Regions from separate parts of the Methylophilus sp. YYY-1 genome, predicted to be linked through region 1. Evidence: predicted binding sites of a transcription regulator. Region 1 holds the regulator's gene; the other holds the start of a gene.
The links. Region 1 encodes sigma-54, which starts transcription at its own class of promoters, with help from an activator protein. Its sites were predicted from a motif close to TGGCACNNTTCCTGCT; they were not measured.
Positions count from the first base shown of each region.

Region 2: the regulator sigma-54 is predicted to act here: its motif matches at 7,776-7,791, upstream of GOC95_RS14100 (transglutaminase family protein).

Region 1 covers NZ_WOVG01000002.1:82,420-92,723, reverse strand. Annotated here, with positions in the region: gene GOC95_RS07040 (cation:proton antiporter) at 1-203, opposite strand, end outside; gene GOC95_RS07035 (KpsF/GutQ family sugar-phosphate isomerase) at 428-1,429, shown strand; gene lptC (LPS export ABC transporter periplasmic protein LptC) at 1,455-2,078, shown strand; gene lptA (lipopolysaccharide transport periplasmic protein LptA) at 2,137-2,751, shown strand; gene lptB (LPS export ABC transporter ATP-binding protein) at 2,760-3,503, shown strand; gene GOC95_RS07015 (RNA polymerase factor sigma-54) at 3,510-5,054, shown strand; gene tyrS (tyrosine--tRNA ligase) at 5,100-6,338, opposite strand; gene GOC95_RS07005 (anhydro-N-acetylmuramic acid kinase) at 6,463-7,578, shown strand; gene gltA (citrate synthase) at 7,762-9,051, shown strand; gene speD (adenosylmethionine decarboxylase) at 9,105-9,476, opposite strand; gene GOC95_RS06990 (SPFH domain-containing protein) at 9,602-10,304, shown strand, end outside.
Region 2 covers NZ_WOVG01000005.1:229,307-239,610, reverse strand. Annotated here, with positions in the region: gene GOC95_RS14135 (molybdopterin-synthase adenylyltransferase MoeB) at 1-86, shown strand, start outside; gene GOC95_RS14130 ((2Fe-2S)-binding protein) at 65-274, opposite strand; gene GOC95_RS14125 (valine--tRNA ligase) at 460-3,357, opposite strand; gene GOC95_RS14120 (esterase-like activity of phytase family protein) at 3,484-4,995, shown strand; gene GOC95_RS14115 (FAD-binding domain-containing protein) at 5,041-6,321, opposite strand; gene GOC95_RS14110 (NfeD family protein) at 6,404-6,850, shown strand; gene GOC95_RS14105 (SPFH domain-containing protein) at 6,878-7,723, shown strand; gene GOC95_RS14100 (transglutaminase family protein) at 7,831-10,304, shown strand, end outside.

The DNA of each region.
Region 1 (10,304 bases):
CTAAACATCAAAAACACGATACCAAACTCGGCCACCTGGCGACCGGACTCTTCGTCCTCCAGCAAGCCCAGGGCGTGCGGGCCCAGCACGATGCCGATGACAAAATAGGCCAGCATGGCAGGCAAGCCGAGGATGCGGAACAAGCCCACGGCGAAGACCGAGCTGGTCAGCAGTAATAAAAGATGTATCAGGGAATCAAACATGCAAAGCTCTAACGCATTTATACCAAGCCGGTCAAACAGGGGTTTGATCGCCATCAGCCAGCGCTGAAGGGTCAAGGTCTATTATGAAACGCAATTGTTTCAGGATGATGCATCGTGCCACAAAACTTTGTTTTATGCAAAAAATGTGCCTGAGAATAAAAAAACCGTAAAAAAAGGGTGTTTTACTTTATTGTCAGGCAACTCGCTTGTTATACTTACCCGCCATGATGACAGCAAATTCCGGCATCCATCTTGTTAAAACACCCGATATCGTGTCGCGCGCACGAGGGGTGTTGTTGCACGAAGCCGATGAGATCAGGCATCTGGCAGACCGCATTGGCTCGGCTTTTGAGGCCGCCGTCCATATGATTCTGGCCTGCAAGGGCCGGGTGGTGGTCACGGGCATGGGCAAATCCGGCCATATCGGCGGCAAAATTGCGGCCACCTTGGCCAGTACCGGCACACCGGCGTTTTTCATGCACCCGGCCGAGGCCAGCCACGGCGACTTGGGCATGATTACGGCAGAAGATGTGGTGATCGCGCTGTCCAACTCTGGCGAGAGTGATGAAATTATTAATATTTTGCCGGCGATCCGCCGCATAGGTGCTCGGGTGTTGAGCATCACGGGCAGCGAAGACTCCACCTTGTCACGTGAGTCGGAAGTGCATTTGAGTGCTGCCGTGAGCCATGAGGCTTGCCCACTCGGCTTGGCTCCCACAGCCAGCACGACAGCGGCCTTGGCCCTTGGCGATGCCTTAGCACTCTGCGTGCTCGATTTGCGAGAGTTCACTGCCGAAGACTTCGCCCGTTCGCATCCCGGTGGCAGCTTGGGCAGACGGCTACTGGTGCGCATCAAGGATGTCATGCGTACCGGCGCGGCCGTGCCCCAAATTGATCAACACGCCTCCATTCAGGAAGCCATCACGCAAATTTCACTCAAGGGCATGGGCTTCACGGCTATTGTGGACCACGCGCAACGCCCAATAGGCATTTTTACCGATGGCGATTTGCGCCGCTTGTTTATGCAGGGCAAGAACAATCCACAGGCATCCATTGATACCGTGATGAACAAACAGCCGTATTTGCTGGAGACGAATCAGATGGCGGTTGAAGCAGTTAACATGATGGAGCAGCACAAAATAAATGGCTTTTTGGCAGTAGATGCCCAAGGGCAGTTGGTAGGGGCATTCAATATGCATGACTTATTGAAAGCCAAAGTCGTTTAGCTTAAACAGGCATTAGAATTCAGGCATGCTTAAACACCCCATTTTGTTGCCGATTGCGTTAATGCTGTTGCTGGCGCTGCTGACCTTCTGGATTAACCAGAATGTACAAGAGCAAGCACTCAAAATGAACATACTTAATCGCCAAGCGCCGGACTACATGTTGTACAACTTTGTGAGTACCCGCACGGATGCGTCCGGCAATACCAAATATGTGCTGGCGGCTGCAAAAATGCGCCACTTTCCTGCCAATGACTATGCAGAATTGCAGCGGCCACGCTTTACCCAGTTTGGCCTGAACAAGCCTTACACGCAAATTTATGGTCAGCAAGGACGTGTTTCCGCCAATGGTAAACTGGTGGAGTTTAGCAATCAGGTCAAGGTGATCCGCCAAGCCTCTGCCACCAAGCCAGAAACACAAATGCAAACCGAGCGGCTTTGGCTGGAGCCGGATACCGAGGTGGCACACACAGACCAGCCGGTGATCATCCGCCAAAAACCGGCGACAGTGATTACAGGCACGGGCATGCGTTTTGATAACCGGGCTGATACCATGCAATTGTTTAACCGGGTGCATGTGCATTATGAGCGTCCACCCGTCGCCAGCAATTTGGCAAGCCCGGCCCAGGCGTCAAACACAGAACGCCAATGACCGTTGATTATGGAGAAATGAGTTGAACACGCACAAGCCCTTATTTTTAGCGATCTGCATGAGCGTATGGGCGCTATTGTCCATGCCGCTGAGTGTGCTAGCCGAAGAATCTGACCGAGATCAACCGATAGAGCTTGAAGCGGATACCGTGACCGTGAACGATGCTAAAAAAATCAGTATCTACACGGGCAACGTGATTCTTAATCAGGGCACTTTGCAAATCAAGGCGGACAAAATGATCGTACGCGAGGATCAGGACGGCTTTCAACATAGCACCTGTACCGGCAACCCCACCACGTTCAAACAAAAACGTACCGGTAAAGACGAGTGGATGCAAGGCAGTGGTCAACGTATCGAATACAACGCCCGCATGGATAAAGTGCAACTGTATACCAATGCCTGGGTTAAACGTGGTGAAGACATCGTGACCGGGGACTATATCAGCTACGACGCTAACGCCGAGTATGCCGAGGTGATTGGCGGCACCAAAGCCAACCCGAACGGGACGGCTGGCAGCCGCGTCAAGGCCACCATACAGCCTAAAAATAAAACCACACCGCCTGTCATTGACAACAAGCCAACCTCTCAACAGGGGTTACGGATGAATCGCTCCTTGCAACTCAAGGTCGAACCTGCCCCTGCCGAAAACACTGGTGAGCAAGGCAAAGAGTAAGCATAAAGATGGAAACCATGGCAGCAGATCAGAACCATTTGCAGGTTAACCGCCTGAAAAAAACCTATCAGGGCCGTACCGTCGTCAAAAACACGACGCTTGAGTTACGCAGTGGCGAAGTGATCGGCTTGCTGGGTCCCAACGGGGCAGGCAAAACCACCAGCTTTTACATGATTGTCGGGTTGGTTGCGCTGGATGAAGGCAACATTACGCTGAATGGCGCCGACGTGAGCCGCGCGCCCATGCATGAGCGCGCGCGCATGGGCTTGGCTTATCTGCCCCAAGAAGCATCCATTTTCCGCAAGCTCAGCGTAACCGACAACATCCTCGCCATTCTTGAAACCCGTCCCTATACGGAAGAGCAACGTGAGGCGAGGCTTGAATCCTTGCTGGATCAATTGCATATCCAGCACATCCGCAACAGTCAGGCCGTCAGCTTGTCTGGTGGCGAACGTCGACGCGTTGAAATTGCGCGCTGCCTGGCCACTGACCCTAAATTTATTTTGCTGGATGAACCGTTCGCCGGGATTGATCCGATTGCGGTGATCGAAATCCAGAAAATCATCCGCTACCTGAGCAGTCAGAATATTGGTATTTTAATCACCGACCACAATGTGCGCGAAACGCTGGATATCTGTGACCGCGCTTATATTGTCAATGAAGGCGCTGTGTTTGCAGCAGGCACGCCCGATGAAATCATTCAGAATGAAGGTGTGCGTGAAGTGTATCTGGGCAAGAATTTTAGGCTGTAATCCGTCATGAAACAGAACCTGCAATTACGTATTTCGCAAAATCTGGCGCTGACGCCGCAGCTGCAGCAATCGATCCGTTTGCTGCAACTTTCCACGCTGGAACTGAACCAGGAACTGGAAACCATCCTGCAGGAAAACCCGTTACTGGAAATGTCAGACGGTGAAGAAGGCGAGTTTGAAGATAACACACCGCCTCCCCCCACTGTAGAAGCTGAGCCGACAGATGCCAGCTCGTTTGACATGGCAACGCAGCAAGAGATCACCGCACCGGCAGAAAGTCTGCGTGAAGACTTGCACGATGAGCTGGGCGGGAGCGAGAGCGACCTGCCCAATTTAAACGAGGAATTCACGCCGCCAGAGTTTGAAGATGATTATGAAGAGTTTGGCAGCACCAGCAACTGGGACGAAGCCGGACGCAATCATCAGGAAGACGAAGACAGTGACTTTTCCAGACAGGAAACCACCAGCATCAGTTTGCGCGAGCATCTGATTGATCAGATACAACTGGCACATTTATCGCAACGTGACATGAGCCTGGTCAAACTGCTACTGGATAGCATCACTGATGATGGCTATCTGGAGCAAGATCTGCAGGAGATTGTGGAGCACTTGCCACTCGAACTTGAGGTCGAGCTGCTGGAACTGGAAACCGCCCTCAAGCTGATCCAGAATCTGGACCCTGTAGGCGTAGGTGCGCGCGATTTACGCGAGTGCCTGCTCTTGCAACTGACGCGTTTGCCGCAAGAAACGCCACACTTGCAAACCGCCATTGCCATTGCCAAAGACCACCTGGCGCTGCTTGCCAACAAAGACTTTGTCAAACTGCGCAAGGTGCTTGGTTGCGATGAAGCGGTACTCAAGGCGGCGCAGCACCTGATCCGCCAGCAAAACCCCAGACCCGGCAGCGAGTTTTCCAGCTTTAGTCACGATCACTTTATCCAGCACGATGTGGTGGTTAAAAAAATCAAGGGCATTTGGGTCGCCTCTTTAAATGATGGCGTGATCCCCAAACTGCGCATCAACCAGATGTATGCGGACATCCTCAAGCGCAACCGCGAGAGTTCAGGCCAATACCTGCAAAGCCAGATGCAGGAAGCCAAGTGGATGATTAAAAATATCCAGCAGCGCTTCTCGACCATTTTGCGCGTGTCACAAGCCATTGTAGATCGCCAGCGCAACTTCTTTGAACATGGTGAAATTGCCATGCGGCCACTGGTGCTTCGTGAAATCGCCGAAGAACTCGACTTGCATGAAAGCACAGTTTCCCGCGTCACCACACATAAGTATATGCTCACACCGCGTGGCGTCTATGAACTCAAATACTTCTTTGGCAGCTCGGTGGCCACAGATGCAGGCGGCTCCTGCTCTGCCACCGCTATCCGCGCCTTGATCAAGCAAATGGTGGCCGAAGAAAACCCGAAAAAGCCTTTGTCGGACAACCAGATCACCGACACACTGGCACAACAAGGTATCGTCGTTGCCCGCCGTACCATAGCCAAATATCGCGAGTCCCTGAATATTCCTCCCGCGAACTTGCGCAAAACGCTCTAAACAAAAAAGGCCGCAGATGCGGCCTTTTTTGTTTCTCAGCTCAAATCACCTGATTGTGATCTTGGCAAATTTACGTTTACCCACCTGTGCGATCACTGTCACACCTTTTGTCAAAGGCAGATTCTTATCATCCACCTTGACGCTGTCGAGCTTGACGCCGCCTTGCTGCACTGCGCGCATGGCTTCACTGGTGCTTTCGACCAGGCCCGCCTGTTTCAACAATTGGCTAATGCCGATGCTCTCGCCTTCAATGGTCACTTCAACTTCGGGCACGTCATCCGGGATGCCGCCTTTGGCACGGGTCTGGAAGTCCTGCAAGGCTTTTTCAGCCGCGGCTTGACCATGGAAACGCGCCACAATTTCTTGGGCAAAGCCGACCTTGATATTGCGGGGATTTTCACCGCTGGCGACTTGCGCCTTCCATTCGGCAATGGTTTCCAGCGTCGCAAAAGACAGCAAATCAATATAGCGCCACATCAGTTCATCTGAAATCGACATGATCTTGGCAAAAATAGTCTCTGGCGCCTCGCTAATGCCAATGTAGTTACCGAGTGATTTAGACATTTTATTGACGCCATCCAACCCTTCCAGCAACGGCATCATCAGCACACATTGCTGCGACTGGCCGGCCTGCTTTTGCAACTCACGCCCCATGAGCAGGTTAAACTTCTGGTCGGTACCACCGAGCTCAAGATCCGCTTGCAGGGCGACCGAATCATATCCTTGCAGTAACGGGTACAGAAACTCGTGAATCGCAATCGGTTGATTACCCTTGAAGCGTTTGGAGAAGTCATCGCGCTCCAGCATGCGGGCCACGGTATGGCTGGCAGCCAGTTTAATCATCCCCGCCGCGCCAAGTTCACTTAACCAGTTGGAGTTAAAGACAATCTCGGTTTTGGTGGGATCCAGAATTTTGAAGACTTGTGCAGCATAGGTATCGGCGTTGGCCTTGACCTGCTCCACGGTTAAGGGTGGACGGGTGGCGCTTTTGCCAGTCGGGTCACCAATCATGCCGGTAAAGTCACCGATCAGGAATAAAATCTGATGGCCCAGGTCCTGCAACTGGCGCAATTTATTAATGAGGACGGTATGACCCAGGTGCAAGTCGGGCGCGGTAGGGTCAAAGCCTGCTTTCACACGTAACGGCTTGCCTGTTTTCAGTTTCTCGACCAGCTCCTGCTCTATCAGTAACTCATCTGCGCCACGCTTGATAATGGCCAACGCCTTGGCAATTTCTGGGCTCAATGCTGGCACTTCAGATGAGGGTTGTTTGGTATCGGTCATGCGGGTATCCGTCAAATACAACGATGCGCACTGATGGCACCGTCTCAAATAAGTAAAACAGCTATTTTAACGTAATCCCATGCATTTCTGTAAGCGCGGCTGGAGCAGTGTTAAAATGACACCCATGCAAGTTTCTGCCGATCGCTCCCAGCCACGTTTGTTTATTGGACTGATGTCCGGTACCAGCCTGGACGGGGTGGATGCCGTGCTCACCTCGCAACGGGGCGAGCAACTGACACAAACGGCCACCTATTTTCTGCCCTACCCTGACGCGCTTAAACAGCGTCTACTGGCCTTGCACACGCCCGCCAATAACGAGTTACACGAGGCCGCAGTGGTTGCTAACCAGCTCGCAGAACTCTACGCGCAAGCCGTCAAGCAACTGCTTAAGCTCGCCGACATCCGTGCCGAGGCCGTGACAGCCATCGGTTGCCATGGCCAGACCATCCGGCACTGTCCGACACTGGCATACACTATACAATTGGGCAACCATGCCCGCTTGGCAGAATTAACAGGGATCACGGTCATTGGCGACTTCAGAAGTCGCGATATTGCCGCTGGCGGCCAAGGTGCACCGTTAGTGCCGGCCTTTCACCAGGCGGTGTTTACGAGTGCAGACAGGCATCGCGTCATCATTAATATCGGCGGCATTGCCAACTTGAGTGATCTGCCAGCACACGGACAAGTCACAGGCTTTGACTCGGGACCCGGCAACCTGCTCATGGATGCCTGGACGCAGCAACACACAGGCCAGCCCTATGATGCGGGCGGGCACTGGGCAGCTGGCGGGAAAATTAATCCAGACTTGCTCAATGCCATGCTGGCCGATCCTTATTTTGCACTGGCCACACCTAAAAGTACGGGACGCGACCTGTTTAACGACACCTGGTTAATGCAACTGCTGCCTCAGTACCCCGACAGTGCACAAAATGTGGCGCGTACTTTGCTTGAGTTAACAGCAGTGAGCATCACCGATGCGCTGACGCGATTCTGCCCAGGGGCTCAGGAAGTCTACGTCTGTGGGGGTGGTGCACATAATCTGGCCTTGCTGAATAGACTGCAGGCACTGTCTGGCCAGTCCATACAGCTGACGGATCAATTGGGCGTTGGCGTGGACTGGGTGGAAGCGGTCGCCTTTGCCTGGCTGGCGCAACGCTGTGTAGATCATTTGCCAGGCAATTTGGCCGCGGTCACCGGCGCGGCGGGGCCACGCATTCTGGGTGCCGTTTACCCCAACTAAGCACCGGCAACGACGCGTAGCAATGATTCCCAAAAGCAGTGCAAACGCACCAGTGACTTGATTACATCTGGTGCAGGCTTTTGATTGTTTTTTTAACTTTTCCGCGACAGTCACCGCACAAGCGGTGATAAAACAAAACGATTGCGTATAATTTAACCAACTTGATTAAAGACTGAGTACGTTATGGCTACCAAGGCGACCATTACATTTGACAACGATAGTAGCGCAATTGAGCTACCGGTACTAAAAGGCTCACTGGGCACGGATGTGATTGATATCCGCAGCTTGGGCAAACATGGTTATTTCACGTTTGATCCTGGCTTCATGTCTACCGCATCGTGTACATCTGGCATTACCTTTATTGATGGTGAAAAAGGGCTGCTTTACTACCGTGGCTATCCGATTGAGCAACTGGCCGAGAACTGTGACTTCCTTGAGGTCTCGCACCTGTTGCTGCACGGCGAACTGCCGGATAACAATCAACGTGAGGAGTTCGTGAGCACCATCAGCGAACACACCATGTTGCACGACCAGATGAGCAATGTATTTCGTGGGTTCCGCCGCGATGCGCACCCGATGGCGGTCATGATCGCGGTCGTAGGCGCCATGGCGGCTTTCTATCCAGACAACAACAATGTGTCCGACCCGGAATCACGTAAAGTGGCTGCCATGCGCCTGCTGGCCAAAGTTCCCACCATTGCCGCCTGGAGCTATAAGTACAACATCGGCCAGCCATTCATGTATCCCAAAAACAAATTGGGCTACGCCGAAAACTTTATGCACATGATGTTCGCCACGCCCTGTGAAGACTATGTGCCCAACCCGATTCTGGCCCGTGCGTTTGAGCGGATTCTGATTCTGCACGCAGATCACGAGCAAAACGCTTCTACCTCTACCGTGCGTCTGGTCGGCTCCAGCGGCGCCAACCCGTTTGCCTGCATCGCAGCCGGCATCGCCTCGCTATGGGGCCCCTCACACGGTGGCGCCAACGAAGCCACACTTAACATGCTGGAAGAAATCGGCGACGTCAGCCGCATCGGCGAATTTATCAAACGCGCCAAAGACAAAACCGACAGCTTCCGCCTGATGGGCTTTGGTCACCGCGTTTATCGCAACATGGACCCCCGCGCTTCTATCATGCGCAAAACCTGCCATGAAGTGCTCAATGAACTGGGCCTGCACGATGACCCGATGTTCAAACTGGCAATGGAACTGGAAAAAATTGCGCTTGAGGACGAATACTTCGTTTCGCGCAAACTGTATCCAAACGTGGACTTCTACAGCGGCATCGTCATGCGCGCCATGGGCATCCCCAATTCGATGTTTACGGCGATTTTTGCCCTGGCCCGCACTGCAGGCTGGATTTCACAATGGTGTGAAATGAACGCCGACCCCGAACAGAAAATTGGCCGTCCTCGCCAGTTGTATGTGGGGTCTGAGCGTCGGGAATTCGTACCATTGCATCAGCGTTAACATAGCAACACACAATAAAAACGCCGGATTTCTCCGGCGTTTTTATTTTAGGATTATGCTCGTTGCACCTCGAAACGATCTACATGCCCCGGAGAGAATGCAGCGATCACTGCCTCAAACACGCGGCTCGCCTTGTCTGAATTGTCCTCTTGATAGTTGCAGACAAACACATCCAAAGTCACATAACGCGACTCCGGCCACGTGTGTATCGTCAAGTGGGACTCCGCAAGGACCAGCGCACCAGTCACACCCTGCCCCTGACCAAAGTCATAGAAGCTCTCGCCTACAATAGTCAATCCTGCATCACTGACCACTTTTCGGCAAAAGTGCCGACAGTCGTCTACACGGGTCATCAAGGTCAACCCTGGATCCACCTCATGTAAATTGGCCATCAAGTGTAATCCACTATGCGCGAATCTTTTCATAAACGAACTGAAGCAATACAACGATCACTATTTTGAAGTATATTTACAATAATTGGTCGATTCGCATTGTATAGTAATTTTGCGTTAACCATGTCCAGTCAAATAAAAACAAACAGGGAGCCAGAGTGGGTATTTTTGACTTTGTAAAAAAACAATTTGTTGATGTCATCCAGTGGGCGGAAGAGGGTCATGGTGTACTCGCTTATCGTTACCCCATGATGGATATGGAGATTCAGTACGGCGCCCAGTTAACCGTAAGGGACTCGCAAAGCGTATTGTTTGTGAACGAAGGTCAAATTGCCGACAGCTTTGGTCCTGGTTTGCATACCCTCAACACCAAAAACTTGCCGCTACTGACCAATTTGCAGCATTGGGACAAGCTATTCGAGTCCCCATTCAAGTCAGATGTGATTTTCTTTAGCCATCGTTTGCAACTTGACCGCAAATGGGGCACCCCCAATCCGATTACCCTGCGTGATCCAGAGTTTGGCATGGTCAGATTGCGGGCTTTTGGCATCTACAGCTACCGCCTGAGCGATACGGCTTTGTTTTATAAAGAGGTGTGCGGCACGCAAGGGGTCTACACCGTCGAAGAGCTGGATGGTCAACTACGTAATGTGATGATCGCTGAACTCACACAACTGTTTGCCAGTAGTAAACTCCCTTTTATTGATATGGCCGCCAACCAGGGCCAGCTGGCGCAAGCCTTGCATGCCCAAATGACGCCTGTATTTGCGCGTTACGGTCTGACTCTGGACAATCTTGCAGTGGAAAACATCTCGCTTCCGGAAGAGCTTCAGGCTGTGCTGGATAAACGTATCAGTATGA
Region 2 (10,304 bases), on a different contig from region 1:
ATGCGCTCAGTGCAGAATGGCGCACCATACGCCTCAAAAAAGACCCTTCCTGCGCGGTGTGTGGTCAGGCGGAATCTGTGGACTGAGACTGTAACGACGCCACCAGTTCTGTAATCTCCCACTCGCAGCCGGCGCAGCCTGACAGCGCGCCAGAATAACGCGAGATGCCATCCAGATCTTTGCCTTGCCTGACCAACTCGATAATCAGGCCACGCGTGGTGCCGCTGCAACTGCACAGCACCTCTCGGGGATCATTTTCAAGCAGGTCGGCCATATTTCCTTTTGTGCCCAAGTGTATTGGGTCTCAGCGCAGACAGATAGTGATTGTGCTCACAATTAACGTATTCGTTTCAAGCTAGACCAACAATACAGCAATTGGTTTAGCTCATTGTTTAATCTACACAGATACGTCCAACCCGCCTAAGCTGTTCGCACTCAGGCGGTATGTCGACGAGCAAATTAACTGAGTTTGGCCAGCTGCGCCTGCAGTTTTTCCAGATTGGCGCTAAACTCGGCCAAACGGGCTTTTTCCTGCTCGACCACGGTTGCCGGGGCACGGGCGACAAAGCTTTCGTTGCCCAGTTTGCCATTGGCTTTGGTAATTTCACCTTGCAGTCTGGCGATCTCTTTGCCTAAACGCTCTTTCTCGGCGGCAACATCAATTTCCACCTTGAGCATCAATTTGAAGTCACCCGCCAGCATCACAGGCGCATCCGCTTCTGGCAGGTCGGCGACGATATCCACACTTTCCAGCTTGGCCAGCGACTTGAGGTAAGGCGCATAGGCGGTCAGTGCCTCGGCATCGCCCGCGGCAATGAGTGGCACTTTGGCCGCAGGTGAAATGCCCATTTCGCCACGCAGGCTGCGGCAGGCTTCGACAGCGGTTTTCAGTGTCGCCACCCAGGCTTCAGCCTGTTCGTCGATTTTCTCCAGATCGGCTTTCGGGTAGACCTGCAACATAATGCTCTCAGTGCCACGCGACTTGTCCTTGAGTTCGGTCATCGGTGCCACCGTCTGCCAGATCTCTTCGGTGATAAACGGAATAATCGGGTGTGCCAGCCGCAAGATGGTTTCCAGCACTCTTAACAGGGTACGACGGGTCGCGCGCTGTTCGGCTTCAGTGCCACCTTGTAACTGCACTTTGGCAATTTCCAGATACCAGTCGCAATACTGGTCCCAGACAAACTCGTAGATCGCCTTGGCAGCGAGGTCAAAGCGGTAGTCGTTAAAAGCGCGTTCCACTTCGGCTTCGGTGCGTTGCAACAAGCTCACAATCCAACGATCGGCCTGGCTGAATTTGCGGCCACCTTCGTCACAACTCTCGGCGCCAAAGCCATTATCTTTGCCTTCCGTATTCATCAGCACAAAGCGGGTGGCGTTCCACAGTTTGTTGCAGAAGTTGCGGTAACCTTCACAGCGTTGCAGGTCAAACTTGATGTCACGGCCAGGTGAAGCCAGGCTGGCAAAAGTAAACCTTAAAGCATCCGTACCATACGCTGCAATGCCTTCCGGGAATTCCTTGCGGGTACGTTTCTCGATTTTTTCCGCATCTTTCGGGTTCATCAGGCCGGTGGTGCGTTTTTTCAGCAGCGATTCCAGATCAATGCCATCAATCAAATCAATCGGGTCCAGCACATTGCCTTTGGACTTGGACATTTTCTGGCCTTCAGCATCGCGTATCAGACCGTGCACATACACATGCTTGAACGGGATTTTGCCGGTCAGGTGCTTGGTCATCATGACCATACGCGCCACCCAGAAAAAGATAATGTCAAAACCAGTGACTAATACTGAGGAGGGCAGGTATTGCTGCAAGGCCTGATTCTGCGCGTCCAGTGTTTCGTCGCCGGTCCAGTCTAAGGTGGAAAATGGCCACAGGGCAGAGGAGTACCAGGTATCTAACACGTCATCATCGCGCTTTAAATTACCGGTGTAACCTGCTTTGGCCGCCATCTCGGTAGCTTCTGCTTCATCATGCGCGACAAACACTTCGCCGTTTTCACCATACCAAGCAGGGATTTGATGCCCCCACCATAACTGACGTGAAATACACCAATCCTGAATATTATTCAGCCACTGGTTATAGGTATTTACCCAGTTTTCCGGGTAAAACTTGATCTGGCCATCCGCCACCACTTCGAGCGCTTTTTCGGTGATGCTTTTGCCATCTTCGCCCGGCTTGCTCATCGCCACAAACCACTGGTCGGTGAGCATGGGTTCAATCACGACATTGGTACGGTCGCCCCGTGGCACTTTGAGCTTGTGTTTTTCAACTTTGACCAGGAAACCACCAGTCTCCAGGTCGGCCACCACTTGTTTGCGCGCGGCAAAGCGCTCTAATCCTACCAAGTGGGCGGGTAAAGCAATCGCAGGTTTGACACTGCCATCAGCGGCATAGACTTCTGCAACTTCTGGCACGAAGCCTTGCAGGTTCAGGATCACAACTTTATCCAAGCCCTGGCGCTGGCCGACCATATTGTCGTTAAAGTCATGCGCAGGCGTGACCTTGACCACACCAGTACCAAACTCCTTATCCACGTAATCATCCGCGATAATCGGAATTTCGCGGTTACACAACGGAAGAGTCACGTTTTTGCCGATCAAATGCGCATAACGCTCATCCTCAGGGTGCACCATCACCGCCACATCACCCAGCATGGTTTCCGGGCGCGTAGTGGCCACAGTCAAGTGGCCGGAACCATCCGCCAGTGGATAGTTGATATGCCACATCGAGCCGTCTTCTTCTTCCTGCACCACTTCTAGGTCAGAAACGGCAGTGCCCAGTTTCACATCCCAGTTCACCAGGCGTTTGCCACGGTAAATCAGGCCTTCGTTGTACAGACGGACAAAGCTTTCGGTGACGACCTTGTTGAGGCCGGCATCCATGGTGAAACGCTCACGGCTCCAGTCGGGTGAGGTGCCCAGGCGGCGCATTTGTTTGGTGATGGTGCCACCGGAGTATTCTTTCCATTCCCAGACTTTTTCGAGGAATTTTTCGCGGCCGAGGTCGTGGCGGCTCACGCCTTGCGCATCGAGCTGGCGCTCGACCACAATTTGTGTGGCAATGCCTGCGTGGTCGGTGCCTGGTTGCCACAAGGTGTTATCCCCGCGCATACGGTGATAGCGGGTCAGCGCATCCATGATGGTCTGGTTAAAGCCGTGGCCCATGTGCAGCGTGCCAGTCACGTTGGGTGGCGGCAGCAAAATGCAGAAATTATCTTTGACCTGCGGGTTCATGCCGGCGGCGTAATAGCCTTTGCCTTCCCAAAAAGCATACCACTGGCTTTCAATGGTTTTCGGATCAAAAGATTTAGCGAGTTCGCGGGTAGAGCTGGATGTATTGGTTTGTGTAGTCATGCGCGGGATTTTACCACAGCCGCCCCCTTGTTCTGGAGCACCTGTCCCCGTAGCACTAGTCCTGTCATATTAAATTCACTGCCAGCGATTAATTTAGTCAAAATTTTTTAATTATGGAGTTTTGACATGACTTTTAAACTAGCCGCCATGACCGTGGCCATTTCACTGGCATTGCCTGCCTTGGCAAATGCAACCCCTTCATTGATCGCGATTGGCAGTTTGTCCGGGACCACGGACTTGTCCAGTTTCACTGGCATGCTGGAAAACGGTGTGGATCATCAGAATGTATTGGGTGGCATAGGCTCTGGCCTGGCTTGGGCGGGTGGTAGTACTTTCCTGGCGTTGCCAGACCGTGGCCCGAATGCTAGCGAGTATAACCCGCTGGTAGACAATACCACCTCTTACATTTCGCGCTTTCAAACGCTCAACCTCAGTTTGCAACAAACTTACAATGGTTCGAGCTACAGTTATAACCTGACCCCGACATTAACTGGCACCACGCTGTTATACAGCAATACGCCACTTAACTACGGCACCGGGGCCGCTGGCACAGGTAGCGTGGGCGGCCAAAACTACACATTGGGCAGTGGCGCGACGGTAAATGCAGGTAAATATTATTTTAATGGCCGTTCAGATAACTTTTTGGCGGGTACCAACTCCAGCAACTCGAATAATGGCCGTTTCGACCCAGAGGCCATCCGCGTTTCTAACGATGGCAAAAGCGTTTATATCAGCGATGAATATGGCCCTTATGTCTATCAGTTTGACCGCGCGACCGGCGCCAGAACCAATGTCTACAACTTGCCTTCAGCATTTACTGCGCAAAATTTGAGCAGCCAGGGTGCGAATGAAATCAGTGGCAATACCAGCGGCCGTGTGGCCAACAAAGGCATGGAAGGCCTGGCCATTACGCCTGATGGCAAAACACTGGTTGGTTTTGAGCAAAGCCCGCTGATTCAGGATGGTGGCGATGGTGGTCGTACCAACCGTATCGTGACGATTGATACGAAAACGGGGGCTACCAAGCAGTATGTCTATGACAACTTCCTCTCTGATAAAAACAAGAGCTACAACATCAGCGAGATTCTGGCGGTCAATGACCATACCTTCTTTGTGCTTGAGCGTGATGGCAAGGGCGCGGGCGATGGTTCCAAGGCGGATGTGAAACGTATCTACAAAATCGACCTGAATGATGCAAATGGCGATGGCGTCGTGGGTGACCAAGCGGTAGATATTGGCTCATTGAACAGTGGTGCTGGCATCAGTGGCCAAAATAACTTGCAGAGCTATGCTGTGCAAAAAAGCTTGTTCCTTGACCTGAAAGCGGCGCTCATCAATGCCGGGATTACCAATACTAACATTCCTGCCAAGCTCGAAGGCATGACTTTTGGCGAGGACATCATGGAGGGTGGCGTGCTGTATCACACCCTGTATGTGGCCAATGATAATGACTTTGTGCCAGGCATCGCAGGGGACAACAAGTTCTTTGTGTTCAAGTTTACCGATGCAGACTTGAATGGCAGTCAATTTGTGAACCAGGCATTGTCCGTCAGTGCCGTGCCTGAGCCAGCCAATGTTTCGATGCTGATTTCTGGCCTGTTCCTGATGGGTTGGTTGCAACGTCGTCGTCAGCGCTAATCGAGCTGTTGTGAGTAAAAAGCCGCCTTTACAAGGCGGCTTTTTTTATGCGGCTGGATCGTTTGAAAATCGTTCATCGTCGTTGGCAAACACCAGCGGCTCAACTTTTTTCCAGTAGCGGCTAAACCGCATCAGCTCATGGTCGCTGAAGTGGGTGTCATAGAGGCTGGGTTCTTGTAGCCAAGTAAGTCGTGCATCGTCAGCCGCTGCTTTGAGCAGCGCGTTCGGAGTGTTCTGGCTGATGATATGCCTCTGCGAATAGCTTGCCAGTACTTGTGCTGTGCTGCCAAGCCATATGTCTGTCTCTGGGATTTCGCTCAGGCAATCGGCCATGAATTGCAGGCGTTTCAGGGGCCATTGCCCATAAAGTGCAGGGTCAAATACAAAGACGCGAGGGGCCTTACTCTTTAGTAGAGCATGCTCTGGCGATAACATTTCGTCATGAAGCCAAACCACAGCACTGTCGTCACGAAGGGGCAAATGCTGCGCTGTTATTTCCACAGGCAAATACGCGCTGTGGCTGGCAGCAGCCTCATCACCTGTTTGCGGCGGAGGGGCGCCAAACAATTGTTGATGCAATGTTTCGTAGCTGGCATCGAACGGGCAACGCACAGGACATTGCTGGCACCAGTGTCCGCCGCCGAATTTGACGATATTCTCTTTGTTGAAGAAATAAGGTTTATGGCTAAAGCTGGCGCCTATCCATTGCCATGAGAGGTGATTGGAAGCTAGGTCACCATCCAGCAGGTTTTGTTCAAACCAGTCTGCCGCCTGGCGCCAGTCTACTTTTAACCAGTGCAATACATAGGCTGCAAACCACATGCGGGCATGGTTGTGTACGTAACCCTCTTGTCGCAGCTGACGCACAATTTCATCCATGCATACCAGCCCGGTGAATCCCTGCGCAATAAAGTCAGGCAAGGGTTGTGTACCCAGGGCCACTTTAGGTGACTCCATGGGTTGTTTGATTGCCTCACCAAAACGGTACCAGACTTGCCTGAAGTAGTCGCGGTAGCTAAGCTCGGCAATCAGTTTGACACCGCGCTTGCCAGCGCTTTGGCGGACGCTGTTCACCGTCTCTTGCAAGGACAGGCAGCCATGGCGCAAGTAAGGCGAAAGCCGGGTGGCTGCGCCATCCAGATGATTCCGGGTCTGGTGATACGCATCGGCATCAATGGCCGCCAGTCGCTGCAATGCCGTGACGCGGCCGCCTTGCCAGCGGTCGTCCAAATCTGGTCCGCTGGCCTGCGGAAAGCAGGTGCGGATTTGTACCAGCCGTTCCCGGCGGTCAGTCGCAAGCGTAAGGCGGACAGGCGGTTGAGTCATTCCCCCATTTTGACACAAGTAGTGATACCATGCGCTCAAAGATTCGTGGTCGTTTATTCATCGTGGTTTGGGGGGGCGGGTTATGCAGACAGGATGGTGGTGGTGCGGATTGGGCCTGGTGCTGTTATGCTCGGAAATGCTGCTCGGCACCTTGTACTTGTTATGGCTAGGCATTGCCGCACTGGCAATGGCAGCGCTCACCCTGGTTTGGCCAGAGATGTCATTAGCCTTGCAAGCCCTGAATTATGCCGTGCTGGCGGCACTGGCCTTGACCATCATGCGCAAGCTGGAGAAACGCAAGCCTGACTTGCGGGTTGGACAGGCGCAGGGCGAGGAAATCGGTCGTGAAGGCGTGGTGATTGAGGCTATTTCTCCCATGCAACCGGGCAAGATCCGGTTTGCCCAAGGGGTGTTGGGTAGCCGCGAATGGGTAGCTTATGCCGATACGGCCATGGCTGTGCAACAAGCGGCAATCATTGTCGCCGTGGAAGGCAACAGCTTGCGTGTGGCGCCTGCCCACCACGGTTAATCGTTTTAATTATTGAGGGGAGTCGTCATGACCGAAGTCAGTGTCATTGTGATCGTACTGGTAGTGATCGCCATCGTGAAAGGGGTACGTATTGTGCCGCAGGGCGAAGAATGGGTGGTCGAGCGGCTCGGTAAATTTGCCGGCATTCTCAAGCCAGGCCTCAATGTGATCAACCCGGTATTCAGTAATGTCAGTTACAAGGTGACCACCAAAGACATCATTCTCGATGTCCCAGAGCAGGAGGTGATCACCCGTGATAACGCGGTGATTCTGGCCAATGCGGTGGCGTTTATCAAAGTGACCAATATCGAGCGTGCGGTCTACGGCATCGAAAATTTTCGTGAAGCCATGCGCAATATGGTACAAACCAGTTTGCGTTCTATCATCGGTGGCATGGACCTCAATCATGCGCTGACCTCGCGTGACCGGATCAAGGCGGAGCTTAAAGAAGCGATTGCCGATGAGGCGCTGGACTGGGGCCTCACCGTGAAAAGTGTGGAGATTCAAGACATCAAACCCTCTGCCAATATGCAGGATGCGATGGAGCGTCAGGCAGCGGCCGAGCGGGAGCGTGTGGCGGTGGTGACCGAAGCCGAAGGCGCCAAGCAGTCGTTGATCTTGAATGCAGAAGCCCGGCTGGAAGCCGCGCGTAAAGACGCAGAGGCGCAAATGGTGGGTGCTCAAGCCTCAGCAGCGGCGATTAAAATGATTGCCGAGGCGGTCAAGGAAAACAATACCTCCGCCACCTTTTTGCTGGGGGACCGTTATATTCAATCAATGCAAAAAATGGCCGACTCCAACAATAGCAAAATTGTTGTGCTGCCAGGCGATGTGGTGAGCGCGGTCAAAAATCTGGTAGGCGGCAGCAAGTAAGTCGATCAGGGGTAGCGTTTAATTGCCACCACGCGCTGGGTTTTGGCGTGGCTGGCATATTTCCTGCATCACACTGCTTAAAATCATAATATTATTGAGGATCAGCAGTGGCTATACGCGTCGCTTTACATCACCGCACCCGCTATCAATTTGACCGCCTGGTCAATCTTTCGCCACACGAAGTCCGCCTCAAGCCCGCTGCCCACGCGCGCACGCCGATTTTGTCGTATTCTCTGACGGTTAATCCTGAGCAGCATTTTATCAACTGGCAGCAAGACCCCTACGGCAACTACATTGCCCGTTACGTATTCCCCGAAATGGTGCGTGAGCTCGACTTTACGGTCGATTTGGTGGCAGATATGACCGTCATCAATCCGTTTGATTTTTTTGTCGAGAAATATGCCGAGCATTACCCCTTTAACTATACCGCGCAGCAGGCGTTCGAGCTGACCGCCTATTTGCAGCCCGATCCGGTCGGGCCCTTGTTGCAGGCGTGGATGACGGAAATGCGGCAAGCCGTGATCAAACCCGAAGTCGGCATTGTCGACTTTCTGGTGGCCGTCAATCAGCGTTTGCAGGCTGAAATCGGCTATACCGTGCGCATGGAGCCGGGCATACAAACCCCGGAAGAGTCTCTGCAGAAGCGCACAGGGTCTTGCCGGGACTCGGCTTGGTTGCTGGTGCAAATCATGCGCCACCTGGGCTTGGCCGCGCGCTTTGTTTCCGGCTACCTGATTCAGCTCAAGGCCGACGTTGCGGCGCTGGATGGCCCCAGTGGCACCGACAAGGATTTTACCGATTTGCATGCCTGGACCGAGGTGTTTATTCCCGGCGCAGGATGGGTTGGGTTGGATCCTACCTCTGGACTGATGGCCGGAGAGGGGCATATTCCGTTGGCGTGTACGGCGATTCCTTCCTCGGCAGCGCCAGTGACTGGCTTCACCGATATCGCCGAGGTCACGTTCACGCATGAGATGACAGTAACGCGCATTCACGAAGACCCGCGCGTGACCAAGCCTTACAGCGAAGCGGACTGGCAGGCCATCCTCAAGCTGGGTGACAAGGTGGATGTTGAGCTCAAAAAACACGATGTGCGGCTGACGCAAGGCGGCGAACCGACTTTTGTGTCGATTGATGATATGGATGGCGCACAATGGAACACCCTGGCACTGGGAGATCACAAGCGGCAACTGGCCGGTGACCTGGCTTTGCGCCTGAAAGCGCACTTTGCCCCGGATGGCTTTTTGCATTATGGCCAGGGCAAATGGTATCCCGGTGAGCCTTTGCCGCGCTGGGCCATCAATATTTACTGGCGCCCGGATGGCAAGCCGGTGTGGCGCGATGCCAGCCTGTTTTCAGCCGAAGGTCATAATGACGGCTATGGCGTAGCGCAGGCAGAAGCTTTTTCCCGTCATCTGGCCGACATGTTGGGCTTTCCCAAAGATTGTGTGATTGCCGCGTATGAAGACGTGATGAGTCTCGCGCAACAAGAGCAGCAGTTACCGGTGAATCTCGATCCGCTCAAGCTGGATTTGCAGGATGCGACAGAGCGCAAACGGCTGGCAGATTTGCTCAACCAGGGCTTGGGGCAAGTGGTTGGTTATGTTATGCCGCTCAAGCCGGACGAGAGCCAGTCTGCCGGGGCATGGCTGACCAGCAAGTGGCCGTTGCGCCGCGAACATTTGTATCTGCTGGGTGGTGACTCGCCCATGGGCTTGCGCTTGCCCTTGTCCTCGCTGCCATGGCAGTTGCCTGCAGAGATGGAGCCAGAATTTCCCCTGGACCCGTTTGAGCCACAGGCAGCGTTGGCGACCGCCAAATCACCCAAGGTGCGGATCAAGCACAAAACAACGCAGCCGCTGGCTCGGGAAGTGGTCCATACCGCGTTATGCGTACAGGTGCGCAATGGCCGGCTGTATGTGTTTATGCCGCCAGTCAGCCGACTGGAAGACTATCTGGATTTGCTAAGTGCCATTGAGCAAACTGCGGCCGATTTGAAACTCAAACTGTGGCTGGAAGGCTATCCCCCACCACGCGACAGCAGGCTCAAGTTGCTCAGTGTGACGCCGGACCCCGGCGTGATCGAAGTGAATATCCACCCGGCGAAAACCTGGAAAGAGCTGGTGACAAACATCAACGTCTTGTACGACGAGGCGCGTCTATGCCGGCTCGGCACCGAGAAATTCATGCTGGATGGCCGCCACACCGGCACTGGCGGCGGTAACCATGTCACGCTGGGTGGGGAAACGCCGGCGGATAGCCCCATGTTGCGGCGCCCGGATGTATTACGTAGCCTGATTACCTACTGGCAAAATCACCCCGCCTTGTCTTATCTGTTTTCAGGGACCTTTATTGGCCCGACCAGTCAGGCGCCGCGCGTGGATGAGGCCAGGGATGACAATTTGTATGAGTTGACGATTGCTTTTCAGCAGATGGAACAAGCCTTACCCGCAGGCAAGGAAAGCGAGCAGCCGTGGCTGGTCGACCGGCTACTGCGCAATTTGCTGGTGGATTTAACCGGTAACACGCACCGCTCGGAGTTTTCCATCGACAAACTCTATTCGCCGGATGGCCCCACTGG